One region of the Marinobacterium sp. xm-d-579 genome, then DNA from elsewhere that is predicted to be linked to it. Evidence: predicted binding sites of a transcription regulator. Region 1 holds the regulator's gene; each other region holds the start of a gene.

What was found. The regulator LexA, encoded in region 1, represses DNA repair genes until DNA is damaged. The targets are predictions, from matches to a motif close to TACTGTNTANNTANACAGTA.
Region 2: a site for LexA is predicted at 2,646-2,665, ahead of ruvC (crossover junction endodeoxyribonuclease RuvC). Genes of this name have one in related genera too.
Region 3: a site for LexA is predicted at 3,131-3,150, ahead of recN (DNA repair protein RecN). Genes of this name have one in related genera too.

The regions. Positions count from the first base shown of each region.
Region 1 is NZ_WBYP01000002.1:255,384-260,563, forward strand. It holds gene topA (type I DNA topoisomerase) at 1-745, shown strand, start outside; gene XMD579_RS04910 (DUF6586 family protein) at 745-1,254, shown strand; gene XMD579_RS04915 (thioesterase family protein) at 1,257-1,724, opposite strand; gene XMD579_RS04920 (SulA-like leucine-rich domain-containing protein) at 1,854-2,258, opposite strand; gene lexA (transcriptional repressor LexA) at 2,270-2,881, opposite strand; gene dinG (ATP-dependent DNA helicase DinG) at 3,033-5,150, shown strand; partial or broken gene XMD579_RS04935 (DEAD/DEAH box helicase) at 5,175-5,180, shown strand, end outside.
Region 2 is NZ_WBYP01000002.1:679,532-684,711, reverse strand. It holds gene XMD579_RS06920 (HIT domain-containing protein) at 1-350, shown strand, start outside; gene aspS (aspartate--tRNA ligase) at 589-2,352, shown strand; gene ruvC (crossover junction endodeoxyribonuclease RuvC) at 2,694-3,212, shown strand; gene ruvA (Holliday junction branch migration protein RuvA) at 3,258-3,890, shown strand; gene ruvB (Holliday junction branch migration DNA helicase RuvB) at 3,892-4,905, shown strand; gene ybgC (tol-pal system-associated acyl-CoA thioesterase) at 4,912-5,180, shown strand, end outside.
Region 3 is NZ_WBYP01000001.1:554,820-559,999, forward strand. It holds gene dnaJ (molecular chaperone DnaJ) at 1-256, opposite strand, end outside; gene dnaK (molecular chaperone DnaK) at 371-2,296, opposite strand; gene grpE (nucleotide exchange factor GrpE) at 2,402-2,992, opposite strand; gene recN (DNA repair protein RecN) at 3,159-4,835, shown strand; gene XMD579_RS02930 (outer membrane protein assembly factor BamE) at 4,903-5,180, shown strand, end outside.

The sequences.
Region 1 (5,180 bases):
TTTGCCACCTAAAGAGCGTTGTAAAACGACCATCAACCTGATTCCTGGTGATGAGGTTGTCGCAGTGGATGCAGACGATGAGGCAGAGTCACGTCTGCTTCTAGAGAAGCACCGTTGTGGTAAGTGTGGCTCCTCTATGGACTCCTACTTGATCGATGAGAAGCGCAAGTTACACATCTGTGGTAACAACCCAGATTGTGACGGCTTTGAGGTCGAAGAGGGTAACTACCGTATCAAGGGCTATGAAGGCCCTGTAGTCGAGTGTGATAAGTGTAGCGCTGAGATGCACCTTAAAACGGGCCGTTTCGGTAAGTTCTTTGGTTGTACCAACTCAGAGTGTAAAAACACACGTAAGCTGCTCAAGAATGGTGAAGTGGCTCCGCCTAAGATGGATCCAGTTCCGATGCCGGAGCTTAAGTGTCAGAAGGTTGACGATACCTACATCCTGCGTGATGGAGCCAGTGGTCTATTCCTGGCAGCAAGCCAATTCCCACGTAATCGTGAGACCCGTGCACCTCTGGTCAAAGAGTTGATTCCACATAAAAATGCGATTGACCCTAAATATCACTTCTTAATGGAAGGACCTCAGCAAGATGAGCAGGGTAACCCCGCTCAAATACGTTACAGCCGCAAAACCAAAGAGCAGTACCTTATGACGGAAGTTGACGGTAAGGCGACTGGTTGGAGAGCTTACTTCACCAATGGTATGTGGCAAATTGAAGCAGCCAAAGCTAAGAAGCGTTAATGGCTGACCTATACTCCCAGCGTGTGAATCAAACACTCGCGTTTGCACAATACGCGCTGGTGGGTATCAACACTGAGTTGACCGGTGAATCGACCAATCGTATGAAGCTTCGTGGCCTGCAAGAGGCTGCGCTGTTTCATTTAGACAGCGCCTATAAAGCCTATCTTAATGAGTTGGCTGAACGTGAGCGTGTCCTGCTGACCCAGTCGACACCCTCTGAATTGAGCAAGGCTTTTAAGCAACAGGGAATCCATTCCAGTGAGTTGGATGAGATGGAGCTGCTCTGTCAGGATTCCGGTAGTTGGTTGTCTAAGTTGATCAGTGCCATCAAAGCTATTCATAAACCCCTACCTCCCTCGCAAGAGAGCGCTAGCCAATCTGACATAGCAATTATAGATTTGGCCAAAGAACCAAACCTTGAGGAGCAACTGGAGACTCAGTTGCAGGGTTGGTTTGAGCAGTTACGAGCGATGATTCTAAGACATCGCTCTAACGCGCAAGAGTGGTAAACTCAGTTCATTCCTTTTGTTTCAACACCCTTCACAAAGAGATGATCATTCAGATAGTGTCTTGTTGCATCCGCAAGAGGGGCTGATTTGCGACTGCTCACATCCATCTGAACAATGGTCGTCTCTGCCGTCGCGACACAGACGTCATCTTGGAACAACACCTGGTAGAGCCCAAATGAGCTGGTACCCACCCGAGTTACACCGGTGCCAATATCCAGACGTCCTGGCCAAGTGATCTCACCTAGAAAGTTCAAATGCAGACTGGCAATGACAAATTCGCAATTGTCATTGGCCAGTGGGTCTTTTGGATCGTAGAGAAATTCGACACGGCCTGTCTCTAGGTAGGTACTGAATGCGGCATTGTTCACGTGGCCCTGACGATCGGTATCGGCATAACGGATCTTATCAAATGTTTGGATAGGGAAGTCGGTTAACTGATACGGCTGCTGATTTGGCTTGTGCGATCCCACACTATTCTCCTTGTAAGTGGTACTCCTCTATTGAGCCTATGATGGTTCAGGGTCTGATTCAAGCTAAATAAAAAAGCCGCTCAAAGAGCGGCTATGGGGGTCTTTGCTACAACGCAGCAAAGGGGGAGGCTAAATTTTTTTACGTACCAATAGACACTCTGTTTCGCTACAGATCTGAGTGCGTTTCAGTTGGCTGACTAACGCGTCATCGGCAGGGTCATTGTGCCAGCAGATCAGTGTGTGACAGGTTCCCGCTTGCAGTGCGCGCTGAGCCAGTTTGTCTAAACCATGGCGCTTATCACGACGAAGTATCCACACTTTTTTGAGGTCGACACCTGCATCCGCCAGCACCTGCTTAGTCAAAGATTTTGGCGGCTCTAACATAACCAGCCAGCTCTCTTTTTGACTTAATGCGGCAAGCATCGGCAGAAGCATGGTGTTCAGATTTACCTCTGAGGTGTGCTGAACCAGCTCAGTCAAAACCAGTGGTTTAAGACCCGCATCATTCTGTGCAAATTGATTGTAAGCAATCATGGTGATTACCTTTAAAAGTCATTCTGTTGACGAATTACGCCAACACCCAAGCCTTCGATGGTTAACTGCTCTTCACGAAGATCAACTTTAATCGGGTCGAACTCTTCGTTCTCTGCTATCAAGTAGACCATGTGACCATCGCGGTGGAATCGTTTTACCGTGACATCTTCACCGACACGAGCAACGACTATCTGACCCTCACGTGCTTCACGTGTTTGGTGAACTGCTAAGAGATCACCATCCATAATGCCGATGTCTTTCATACTCATGCCGCGGACACGGAGTAGGTAGTCTGCTCTTGGGCGAAAGAAGTCTGAGCTGATGGTGCAGTAATCATCGATGTGTTGTTCAGCGAGGATGGGTTCACCTGCGGCAACCTGACCGATGATCGCTAGGCCCTCCTGCTCCTCCTCTTCACCGACGATACGGATACCGCGAGAGGTGCCAGGGATCATCTCAATGGCCCCTTTACGTGCTAAGGCCTTTAGGTGCTCCTCTGCTGCATTGGCAGATTTAAACCCTAGATCGCGAGCAATATCGACGCGTGTAGGTGGAAATCCTGTTTCATCAATATGGCGACGGATGCAATCCAGCACCTCTTCTTGACGATTTGTAAGCTTCATAAACGCCCCCTATGACAGTACTGATTGGAATTTAAATGACTGTCTGTTTATTCAGTATTTGTATTTTTATACAGTATTTTAAATGTCGTCAAGTTTTTTCTGTTTGTATATCCAGTATTTTTGTATGATGGCCAACTAATTCGGAGGCGATGTGCTTAACAAAGAGACCCAAACCACCATACAGACAGCTTATCGCGCATTTCTAAATGCTCGCGATTTAAAGGCTCGTTATGCACAAAAGCATATGATTGCAGCGGTCGCACGGCAGTTGGGTGGTATCTTGTCGGACGATGCGGGTCAGCGTCTGGGTGAAAATCATCTGGTCGCCGTAGAGGCTGGAACGGGCACCGGTAAAACCATTGCTTATCTGCTGGCCGCACTTCCAATAGCGCAGGCTAAAGGTAAAACGCTGATCATTTCGACCGCTACCGTTGCGCTTCAGGAGCAGCTTTTATTAAAAGATCTTCCTGAGTTGGCTGAGCACGCCGGTATTGAATTTAAGTACGAAATTGCTAAAGGGCGTCGGCGCTACCTCTGTGTTAGCCGATTAGAGTCTCTTCTTAGTAATCAGCAGGATCTTTCACAGTCAGCCCTGTTTGAAGATGAGTTGGCCCAAGTTTTGGGGCCTGAACAGATCAAAGAGTACAGCGGCCTGTTGGATGAGTTTGCCAGTGGTCGTTGGAAGGGTGATCGTGATGAGCTAGAGCGCAACCTGGATGATGAGACCTGGATGCCGCTTACCTCAGACCATATGCAGTGTACTAATCGTCGCTGTGCGCATTTCAACGCCTGTCCGTTTTATCGTGCTAGGGCCGATATTGAGACAACCGATCTCTTGGTGGTCAACCACGATCTTGTACTGGCTGACTTGGCGTTAGGCGGTGGTGCGATTCTTCCTGAACCGGCCGATTCAATCTACATATTTGATGAGGCGCATCATCTGGGTGATAAGGCGACTAACCACTTCGCGCTCTCTATGCGAGTTAAAGCGAGTGAAAAGGCCTTCAAAACCCTGGAGCGTCAGTTAAAAGGGCTGTTGGATGAAGCGGATTCTGCATTGGTTTTGCAAGATCCAATCAGTCGTATTCAATCCAGTCTCAATGTGGTTCAGGGGCATTTGCAGCGTCTGGACGATCTAGTCTCTGAACAGTTTTTGCCACTCCCGGTGGATGAGCGCAGGTTGCGCTACCCGCAAGGCAGGGTACCCGACAGTTTGGCTAGCCTGACACGTGAATTGGCTCAGTTTTTATCACAGGTTGATCCTCAGTTAGAGAAGATTATTAATGCCCTTAAAGGGGCGATGGAAGATGAAGAGTCTGCACTCGATAAGGGTGTAGGGGAGCGCTGGTTGCCACCGCTAAGTACCCAGTTTAGCCGTGTCCAGAAGATGATGTGGCTGTGTAGAAGTTTTTCGCAAGATATTGAAAATGAAGAGGATAAAGTTGCAAGGTGGTTGGTTCGTCATGAGTCTGAAGCGGGTCGCGATATTGAACTTCACAGCGCCCCTGTCTCCGCTCAAAACCATCTTCAAGATCTGCTCTGGGATCAGTGTTACGGTGCGGTTTTAACCTCAGCAACGCTAACGGCCCTTGGGCGGTTTGATTCCCTCTTTACTCAATTGGGTCTCCCTTTGGATACGCCAGCACTGCGAATGCCTAGTCCTTTTGACTACGCCAATAAGGCCGTTTTGCATGTCCCGAAAATGAAGTTCGATCCTTCAAAAGCGGATCTTCATACCGAAGAGGTTGCTGATTGGCTTAACCGAGAGTTACCCAATTTAACCTCTGTATTGGTTCTGTTTACCTCTTGGCGCCAAATGCGTCGAGTCGAAGAGTTAATGGATACCAAACTGCTGTCGCGTTTAACGGTTCAAGGTGAACTCAGTAAGCAAGCGATGCTGATAGAGCACAAAGCGAGAATCGACCGTGACGAACCCAGTGTTATTTTTGGTTTGGCGTCGTTTGCAGAGGGTGTAGATCTACCCGGTCACTACCTAAAAGATGTTATCATTACCAAGTTGCCTTTTAGTGTTCCAGATGATCCTGTGGATGCGACCTTGGCTGAGTGGATAGAAGCCCGCGGTGGTAACCCTTTCATGGAGATAAGTGTACCCGCAGCCTCTATCAAACTAACTCAAGCGGCAGGCAGATTACTGCGTACGGAGAATGATTCCGGTCGTGTTGTTTTACTTGATAGGCGTGTCGTGACACGTCGTTATGGACAGCAGTTGATCGATGCGCTTCCTCCTTTTGCGCGCCATTTTGAATGATCTATTGATTGAGAGATCCCGATTTTGACT
Region 2 (5,180 bases), 420 kb from region 1:
TGAATGATAGCCAATATCCTTGGCTGATTCTTGTACCTCGTCGTGCGGGTATGACAGAGATCTACCATCTCAGTGCAGAGGATCAACAGCAGATGCTGCTGGAGACCAGTGCACTGGCTCAAGCGTTATCCGATATCTTCGCGGCCAAAAAGATGAATGTTGCGAATCTAGGTAACATGGTTTCCCAATTGCATATACATGTTATCGCCCGGTTAGAGAGTGATCCTGCTTGGCCAGGACCAGTCTGGGGGAAAGTGCCAGCACAGCCTTACAGCTCAGATGAGCTAGCCTCTGTCAAAGAGCGTTTGGATGCCTTGTTAACCGGTGAAGTTGAGTTTAGAGCGGTATAATCAGCGTTTGACAGGTTGAAAACCAGTTACCGCTCTTCGTAGATAGTTTGACGTCCCAAAGGTGACAGGCCTTAAGCCTGTCACCCGCTCTAGAATCCACAAGATACTCTTTGAAATACCAAAAATTGCCCTGTAATAGCCTGTTAATTCAGGTATAATTCTCGCCTTTCGGCCATAGGCCTAACCATTTTAGTTAATACTCGTTTCAGCGGGTTTTAGTAGATAGGACAGCAGAGTTATGCGCAGCCACTATTGCGGCGATCTTCGTGAAGAACATATTGGACAAGAAATTACCCTGGCAGGTTGGGTGCACCGTCGTCGTGACCACGGTGGCGTAATCTTCCTAGATCTTCGTGATCGTGAGGGTTTGACACAGGTTGTGTTTGATCCAGATCGCGAAGAGAGTTTCGCGTTGGCGGATAGCTGCCGTAACGAGTTCGTAGTTGAGGTTAAAGGCCTTGTTCGTGCTCGGCCAGAGGGTACTTCCAACCCGGATATGCCAACGGGTGCTATCGAGGTGCTGGGTAAAGAGCTGATCATCCTGAACAAGGCTGAAACTCCTCCTTTTCAGTTGGATGAGCACCAGCAAGTGGGTGAAGATGTTCGTCTTCGTCACCGCTACGTCGATCTCCGCCGTCCAGAGATTCAAGAGAAGCTTCGTTTCCGCTCTAAAGTGACTCACCAGGTTCGTGCTTACCTTGAAGATCAAGGTTTCCTAGATATCGAAACGCCGATTCTGACTCGTGCTACACCAGAGGGTGCACGTGACTACCTAGTCCCAAGCCGTACTCATGAAGGTAGCTTCTTCGCACTGCCTCAGTCACCACAGCTGTTTAAACAACTGCTGATGGTCTCTGGCTTTGATCGCTACTACCAAATTGCTAAGTGTTTCCGTGATGAAGACCTGCGTGCTGATCGTCAGCCAGAGTTCACTCAGATCGATATCGAGACCTCATTCCTTGATGAGCACGAGGTGATGGCAATCACTGAAAATATGATCCGTGGCCTGTTCAAAGATCAATTGAACATCGATCTAGGAGAGTTCCCGCACATGCCATACTCTGAGGCGATGCAGTGTTTTGGTTCTGATAAGCCAGACCTGCGTATTCCTATGGAGCTGGTTGATGTTGCAGATCTGGTCGCAACTGTCGACTTTAAAGTGTTTGCTGGCCCAGCAACGGATCCAAAAGGTCGCGTCGCGGCTCTTAAAGTACCGGGCGGTTCTGAGCTGACTCGTAAGCAGATTGATGAGTACACTAAGTATGTATCAATCTACGGTGCGAAAGGTTTGGCGTGGATCAAAGTGAATGATCTAGCGGCTGGCGCTGAAGGCCTTCAGTCTCCAATCGTTAAGTTCTTGGGTGCAGAGATTGCGCTGCAGATTATGGAGCGCCTTGAAGCGAAAGATGGTGATCTTGTCTTCTTCGGTGCGGATAAAGCCAACATCGTTAACGAAGCCTTGGGTGCGCTGCGTATCAAAGTGGGTGAAGACCTTAACATGCTTGAGCGTGAGTGGGCGCCACTATGGGTTGTCGACTTCCCAATGTTCGAAGAGAACTCCGATGGCAGCATGACAGCGCTTCACCACCCATTCACAGCACCGAGCTGTTCACCAGAAGAGTTGATTGCTCAGCCTGAAGGTCAGCTGTCACGTGCCTACGACATGGTTCTTAACGGTTGTGAGCTTGGTGGTGGTTCGGTTCGTATCCACGATCAAGAGATGCAGAAAGCGGTCTTCAAAGTACTGGGTATCAGTGATGAAGAGGCGGACGAGAAGTTTGGATTCCTATTGAACGCGCTTAAGTTTGGTGCGCCACCACACGCGGGTCTGGCATTTGGTCTTGACCGTCTGATTATGCTGATGACGGGTTCTACTTCGATTCGTGAAGTGATCGCCTTCCCTAAAACTCAGTCAGCGGCTTGTCCAATGACTGAAGCACCGGGAGAAGTGAGCGCGGCTCAACTGCGTGATCTAAACATCAAGTTGCGTAAAACACCTTAATCGAGTGTTTGATTAAAAAAAACCGGCGGTAAGCCGGTTTTTTTGTGTCTCTGGAAAATGCTGAAAGACTTACAACTCGCAGATGCGAGTTGATCGCGGTTTTTCGCTGCGCTCAAATTCGCTCCTACAGTCGAGCTACGCAGAGAGATCGTTGCAAAGTCCTACTATAGGAGCGTATTGGCGCCCCGCGCCAAACCGCGATCGATTGGACTTGCTAATCGAATTTAATGCTCCGGTGACTGGCTTTAGCCTGTCAACCGCTGTCTGTTTAAGGTATTGGTCTCAATCACAACTACTGTTAGTATATACAGCATTACAACAATCTCTACGACAGGCGACCGATGCTGATATTGGGAATCGACCCAGGTTCAAGAATTACCGGATACGGCATCATCAATGCTCAGGGTAATAAGGCTGAGTACGTTGCCAGTGGTTGTATCAAAATCGCAGATGCGACCCTTCCTGATAAGTTAAACCAAGTCTTTAGCGGTGTCTCTGAACTGATTGAGCGCTACCAGCCTCAAGAGTGTGCGATAGAGCAGGTCTTTATGTCTCGTAACGCTGACTCTGCGCTTAAGCTCGGGCAGGCTAGAGGGGCAGCTATCGTAGCGGCCGTCAATCGAGGCGTAGAGGTTCATGAATATGCGGCACGCCTGGTGAAGCAGGCAGTAGCTGGAACTGGCGCTGCGGATAAGGGGCAGGTCCAGATGATGGTGCAACGTATTTTGTCACTTCCGGGGTTGCCACAGATCGATGCGGCTGATGGGTTGGCCATCGCACTTTGTCATGCCTATACCCGTCAAGGCTTAATAGCGACAGCGGGAACTCGTCGTTCAGTAAAAGGGCGATGGAGATTGTAGATGCTTTCGAATAATATCAATGCGTTACTTTATTGAGGTCAGATTGTGATAGGTCGTTTAACAGGTGAATTGGTAGAGAAGTCACCTCCTGAATTGCTGATAGATGTTTCCGGTGTCGGTTATGAACTGGAAGCGTCCATGAATACCTTCTACAAATTGCCGGATGTCGGCACCTTTGTAACGCTGTATACACACTTCGTTGTGCGTGAAGATGCACAGCTTCTTTATGGATTTGCCGACAAAAACGAACGCACTCTGTTTCGAACCCTGATCAAGGTGAATGGGGTGGGGCCTAAGTTGGCGTTGACCATTCTTTCGGGTATCTCCGTCCAAGAGTTCATTCGAACGGTTCAGCATGAGGACAGTACAGCCCTGGTACGTCTGCCGGGTGTCGGTAAAAAAACCGCTGAGCGTTTAATCATCGAGATGAAGGATAAGCTGGATCGACTTGAGCTACCGACCCGTGTTGAAGCGGAACTGAGTGATTTTGCAATGCCCATCGTGGATGCGAAGCCTACCGTCGATTACAGAGCAGATGCAGAGACGGCACTGGTCGCATTGGGTTATAAACCGCTGCAAGCAACTAAGGCGATTGAAAAAGCGGTCACCGAATTGGGTGAGACGGCCGATACAGAATCGTTGATTCGTCAGGCACTTAAGATGATGGTGGCAAGCTAAGATGCAGATTGAACCTGATCGTTTTATATCGCCGGTTAAGACACCCAATGAAGAGGTGCATGATCGCGCGGTTCGCCCTAAGACACTTCAAGACTATGAAGGTCAGCCGCAAGTTCGAGAGCAGATGGAGATCTTCATCCATGCCGCTCGCAAGCGTAATGAAGCACTGGATCATACTCTGATCTTTGGCCCGCCAGGATTGGGTAAAACCACACTGGCCAATATTATTGCCAATGAGATGGGCAGTGAAATTAAAACCACCTCTGGCCCTGTTTTAGAGAAAGCGGGTGATATTGCAGCTCTTCTGACCAATCTTGAGCCGGGAGATGTGCTCTTCATAGACGAGATTCATCGACTCAGTGCCAGTGTCGAAGAGGTACTCTATCCCGCGATGGAGGACTACCAGCTCGATATCATGATCGGTGAAGGCCCAGCTGCACGATCGATCAAACTGGAACTGCCCCCCTTTACGTTAGTCGGTGCTACGACACGTGCCGGCTTATTGACGTCACCACTGCGTGATCGTTTCGGTATTGTGCAGCGGTTAGAGTTCTATTCGATTGCCGATCTGACCAATATTGTCATGCGAACGGCACGTTTAAGTGGTTCTGAAATCGATGAGGGTGGTGCGCACGAGATTGCACGTCGTTCTCGCGGTACTCCTCGTATTGCCAACCGGCTCCTGCGCCGTGCACGTGACTTCTCTGAAGTGAAAGGGGATGGGCGTATCACCGAAGAGATGGCTGATCTGGCATTGAATATGCTCAATGTCGATCAACATGGTTTTGATCACATGGACCGTCGAATGCTGCTCGCCATGCTAGAAAAGTTTGGTGGTGGTCCTGTTGGTGTGGACAGTCTTGCGGCAGCCATTAGCGAAGAGCGTGACACCATCGAAGACGTTCTCGAGCCCTATTTGATTCAGCAAGGTTTTGTCATGCGCACGCCAAGAGGGCGGGTGCTAACCGACCATGCTTACCGATACTTTGGTGTCGATAAGCCTGAAGGAAACTAGTTTATTATGGCGTTTCAGTGGCCTGTCAGAGTCTACATAGAAGATACCGATTTTGGCGGTATTGTTTACTACGTTAATTATCTAAAATTTATGGAGCGTGCTCGGACGGAGTTGTTGCGTTCGGCGGGTTGGTCGCAGCACGAACTGTCACAGCAAAATTTGATTTTTGTGGTTGGTTCGGTGGAGGCGCAATATTTAGCGCCGGCTAGGCTTGATGATTCGTTAATTGTCAGAACAACCGTCAAAAAACCGCAAGGTGCACGTGTTAAATTTCT
Region 3 (5,180 bases), on a different contig from region 1:
CTTCAAAGCCGCCGCCCATACCACCTTGGCCACCCAACCCAGCATGACCATACTGATCGTAGGCCGCTTTCTTCTGCGCATCCGACAGTACTTCGTACGCTTCGCTGATCTCTTTAAACTTGAGTTCAGCCGCCTCGTCATCCGGGTTGCGGTCAGGGTGATACTTCATCGCTAAGCGACGGTAAGCCTTTTTGATGTCACGGTCAGATGCATCACGAGAGACACCTAAGAGTTCATAATAATCTTGCTTGCTCATACTGCGTGTAAACCTGTAATTACGCTATCGTGAATATGACAACGCGGGAGTAAAGACCCCCGCGCTGACACACGATTTTGTGAGAGTCTTAACTCTCGTTATTGCTTGCTAAGCTTACTTCTTGTCGTCTTTGACTTCTTCAAACTCAGCATCAACAACGTCATCGCCTGCATCGCGAGCTGCTTCCGCTTCAGCGCCTTGGCCAGCTTCTGCTTGTTGTGCAGCCTCTGCATACATCTTCTGAGCAACACCCGAAACCGCTTCTGTTAGCGCTTCAGTTTTTGCTGTGATCTCTGCAGTGTCAGAGCCTTTCAACGCCTCTTCAAGTGCAGTGATGGCTGCTTCGATGTTCGATTTCTCTTCATCAGAAGCCTTATCACCCGCATCTTCTAGCGTCTTACGTGCTGTGTGAACCATGGCATCACCTTGGTTACGAGCTGCCGTTAGCTCTTCAAACTTCTTATCTTCTTCAGCGTGCGCTTCGGCATCCTGAACCATCTTCTCAACTTCGTCATCGCTTAGACCAGAAGAGGCTTTAATAACGATCGACTGCTCTTTGCCAGTCGCCTGGTCTTTAGCAGAAACGTTTAGGATACCGTTAGCATCGATGTCGAAGGTCACTTCGATCTGTGGCATGCCACGTGGTGCTGGTGGGATATCGGCAAGGTCGAAACGGCCCAGCGACTTGTTCTGAGTCGCTTGCTTACGCTCACCCTGAACAACGTGAATGGTTACCGCTGTCTGGTTGTCTTCCGCTGTCGAGAAGGTCTGCGACTTACGCGTAGGGATAGTCGTGTTCTTGTCGATCAATGGTGTAGCAACGCCACCCATGGTTTCGATACCTAGAGTCAGTGGTGTTACGTCCAGTAGAAGAACGTCTTTCACATCACCTGACAGTACCGCACCCTGAAGCGCAGCACCCATCGCTACCGCTTCGTCTGGGTTAACGTCTTTACGTGGCTCTTTACCGAAGAACTCAGCCACTTTCGCCTGCACCATTGGCATACGAGTCTGACCACCGACGAGGATAACGTCGTCGATTTCAGAAGCGGATAGGCCAGCATCTTGCAGTGCAATGCGACATGGCTCAAGTGAACGTTGTACAAGATCTTCAACCAGTGACTCTAGCTTCGAACGAGACAGTTTAACGTTCAAGTGTTTAGGACCTGTTGCATCCGCAGTGATGTAAGGCAGGTTAACGTCAGTAGACTGTGCCGATGAAAGCTCAACTTTCGCTTTCTCACCCGCCTCTTTTAGACGCTGTAGCGCTAGCGGATCGTTGTGTAGATCGATGCCAGACTCTTTCTTAAACTCGTCTGCTAGGTAGTTGATAACCGCAAGGTCGAAGTCTTCACCACCTAGGAATGTATCACCGTTGGTTGCAAGTACTTCAAACTGGTGCTCGCCATCAACGTCTGCAATTTCGATGATCGAGATATCGAAAGTACCACCACCTAGGTCGTACACTGCAATCGTGCGATCACCGGCTGCTTTATCCATGCCGTATGCAAGTGCTGCAGCGGTTGGCTCGTTGATGATACGTTTAACTTCTAGGCCTGCGATACGACCCGCATCTTTTGTTGCTTGACGCTGAGAGTCGTTGAAGTAAGCAGGAACCGTAATAACCGCTTCCGTTACCGATTCGCCTAGGTAATCTTCAGCAGTCTTCTTCATCTTCTTAAGAACTTCTGCAGAGATCTGAGGCGGTGCTAGCTTCTCGCCTTTTACCTCAACCCAGGCATCGCCATTGTCCGCTTTAGCGATGTTGTAAGGCACCATTTTGATGTCTTTCTGTACAACATCGTCTTCAAAACGACGACCGATTAGACGCTTGATCGCGAATAGAGTGTTGTCTGGGTTAGTAACTGCCTGACGTTTCGCCGACTGACCAACCAGAGTTTCGCCTTCTGCTGAGTAAGCAATAATCGACGGAGTGGTGCGATCGCCTTCAGCGTTCTCAATAACTTTAGTTTTATCGCCTTCAAGTACTGCTACACACGAGTTGGTAGTACCTAGGTCAATACCGATGATTTTACCCATGTTTAAATCTCCTAATGACACCGCACTGGGTGTTTAAAACTGTTTTACCTTAACCCCTATATGGGTGTGGTCTTTCAAATATCAAGTCTGGTTTGTAAAAAGGTATTAACCTTTAGCAACCATCACCATCGCAGGACGAACTAGGCGACCATTAAGTAGGTAGCCTTTCTGCATCACAGCAATGACAGAGTTTGGTGCTGCACCTTCCGCTTCAACCATCGACATCGCTTGATGGTGCTCTGGGTTGAACGCCTCACCCTCTGGGTTGACCACTTCTAGATTGAATTTAGCAACGCCATCGATGAACATTTTGTGCGTCATCTCAACGCCTTCACGAAGCGGTTTAACCACCTCATCTTCGACCTGGCTCGCTTCAATAGCGCGCTCTAAACTGTCGATGACCGGCAGTAGCTCTTCGGCAAATTTTTCAACGGCAAACTTACGCGCTTTATCCACCTCAACCTCGGCACGGCGACGCTGGTTAGCGATCTCCGCTTGGGCACGAGGTTCAAGCTCTGCCAGCTGTTTTTGCAGCTCAGCAATCGTCGCATTCGCAGCGGCTAGCTCTTCTTGAAGGGATTCAACGGTCAGCTCTTCCGTCTCAACCAGCTCAGGCTCTACAAGATTCTCTTCAGCCGTCGCGTCAACTTGACTCTCTTCAACCTGATCTTGGTGTGTCTGATCTTCATTCGCCATGGTGTTATCTCCAGAATCATTCAATCTTGTCTCCTATGTGGTATCGACCATCTGAAATTCAACCCTTCCACGCGCTTTTTTGACCTAAGACTGCACTTTTCTGTTGCCTAATTCACAAACATTGGTTAAAAATACAGTAACTGTATATCCAAACAGGTATTAAGCCATGTTAACGCTACTCAGCATTCGAAACTTTGCGATCGTCTCGACACTCGACCTGGAACTGAAATCGGGAATGACCGTCGTCAGCGGTGAGACCGGTGCCGGTAAATCGATCATGCTTGATGCACTGGGATTAGCCTTAGGCAAACGCGCTGAAGCCGACTCGGTTCGAGAAGGGGCAAAACGAGCTGAGATTAGCGCCGCGTTCGATATACAAGCACTACCCGAAGCGAAACGCTGGTTAGAGGCGAATGAGCTAGAGTCGGAAGAGATTAACGAGTGTATTTTACGCCGTACACTGAGTGCCGACGGTCGCAGCCGTAGCTATATTAATGGCCACCCCTGCCCACTGAACCGCGTCAAAGAGCTGGGTGAGCTGCTTGTCGATATACACGGCCAGCACGAACACCAACGACTATTAAAGCGTGATTTTCACCGCACCCTGCTAGACAACTACGCCAAAGCCAATGAGACAGCACAGGAAGTACGTAAACTCTTTACCCAGTGGCAATCAAAGCAGAGTGAGTTGAAACGCCTTCAAGACATGAGTGAAGAGGCGAATGCGCAACTGCAACTGCTGAGCTATCAAACGGAAGAGCTCAACCGTTTAGACCCTCAAACAGGTGAACTGCAAGCCTTAGAAGAGGAGCAGAAGATACTCTCCAACGCAGGGTCAATCCTTAACAGTGGCCAACAGATCCAGATGCTTCTTAGTGAGGGTGAAGAGAGCAACGCCACGGCAATACTCAACCAAGCATTGCACCTGTTGGGCGACATTGAAGCGGACTCTCCTGCCCTTCAGCAGACCGCCGAGATGCTTAACGCCGCTCTGATTCAAGTGGAAGAGGCCGAACGCGAGCTGAGCCATTTTGTTCAACGCGTTGAGTTGGACCCTGAGCGCCTACAAGAGGTGGAAGATCGCTTAACCAGCATCTACGATCTAGCCAGAAAGCACCGCATTGCACCAGAGCAGTTACCGGAATTAAAAGACCAACTAAATACTGAACTCGACTCTTTGGCACACGTCGATGAGAACTTAGAGCAACTCGAAGCAGAGGTTGCGACGGCTTATGCCGCATTGATTGAGAAAGCCCGCCAACTTAGCAAGCTGCGCAGCAAAGCAGCCAAACAGCTTGATAAAGAGGTGAATGAACAACTTGCCATGCTGGGCATGAACAGCGCGCGTTTCACAGCCAGTTTGAGTGATATCGATCCTAAATACATTACGGCTCAGGGCTTGGAAGAGATTGAGTTCCTGATCAATACCAATCAGGGCCAAACCGCAAAACCGCTGGCCAAAATTGCCTCGGGTGGTGAGCTGTCACGAATTAGCCTTGCGATTCAAGTTGTAACGGCTAAGACGACTGACACCCCGACACTCATTTTTGACGAAGTCGATGTCGGTATTGGCGGAGGCATTGCCGAAGTCGTTGGACGGCTGTTACGTCAATTGAGTGAACGAGCACAAATTCTCTGTGTCACACACCAACCTCAGGTGGCTTCACAAGGAACCCAACACCTGTTTGTCAGCAAAGGCGCAGACACCGGTTCGGTTGAGACCAAAATCACACCACTCACCGAAAATCAGCGCATTAATGAGATCGCTCGAATGCTGGGTGGACTTGAGATGACTGATACCACCCTTGAGCACGCTAAAGAGATGCTGACCAGCGCGCTATAGACTGGTCGATTCAAACAGTGGCGTGTAAACTAAAGCCACTTTGAACAGTAACAGGAACAACCTGAACATGCGCAAGCTCATCATCTCTGCCTTTCTTGCTACTCTCGTGACCGGCTGTACAACCTTTCCAGGCGTGTACAAAATGGATGTTCCGCAAGGCAACCAGGTGACACAAGAGATGGTAGATCAGCTTCGCCCTGGAATGACGCCGAGCCAAGTTCGCTATGTGCTAGGAACACCCCTGTTAACGGATACCTTCAACCAGAACCGATGGGACTATGTCTTCCAGTTGGTACAAGAGGATGAAGTGGTAGAGCTACGTCAGTTTCGCGTCTACTTTGAAAA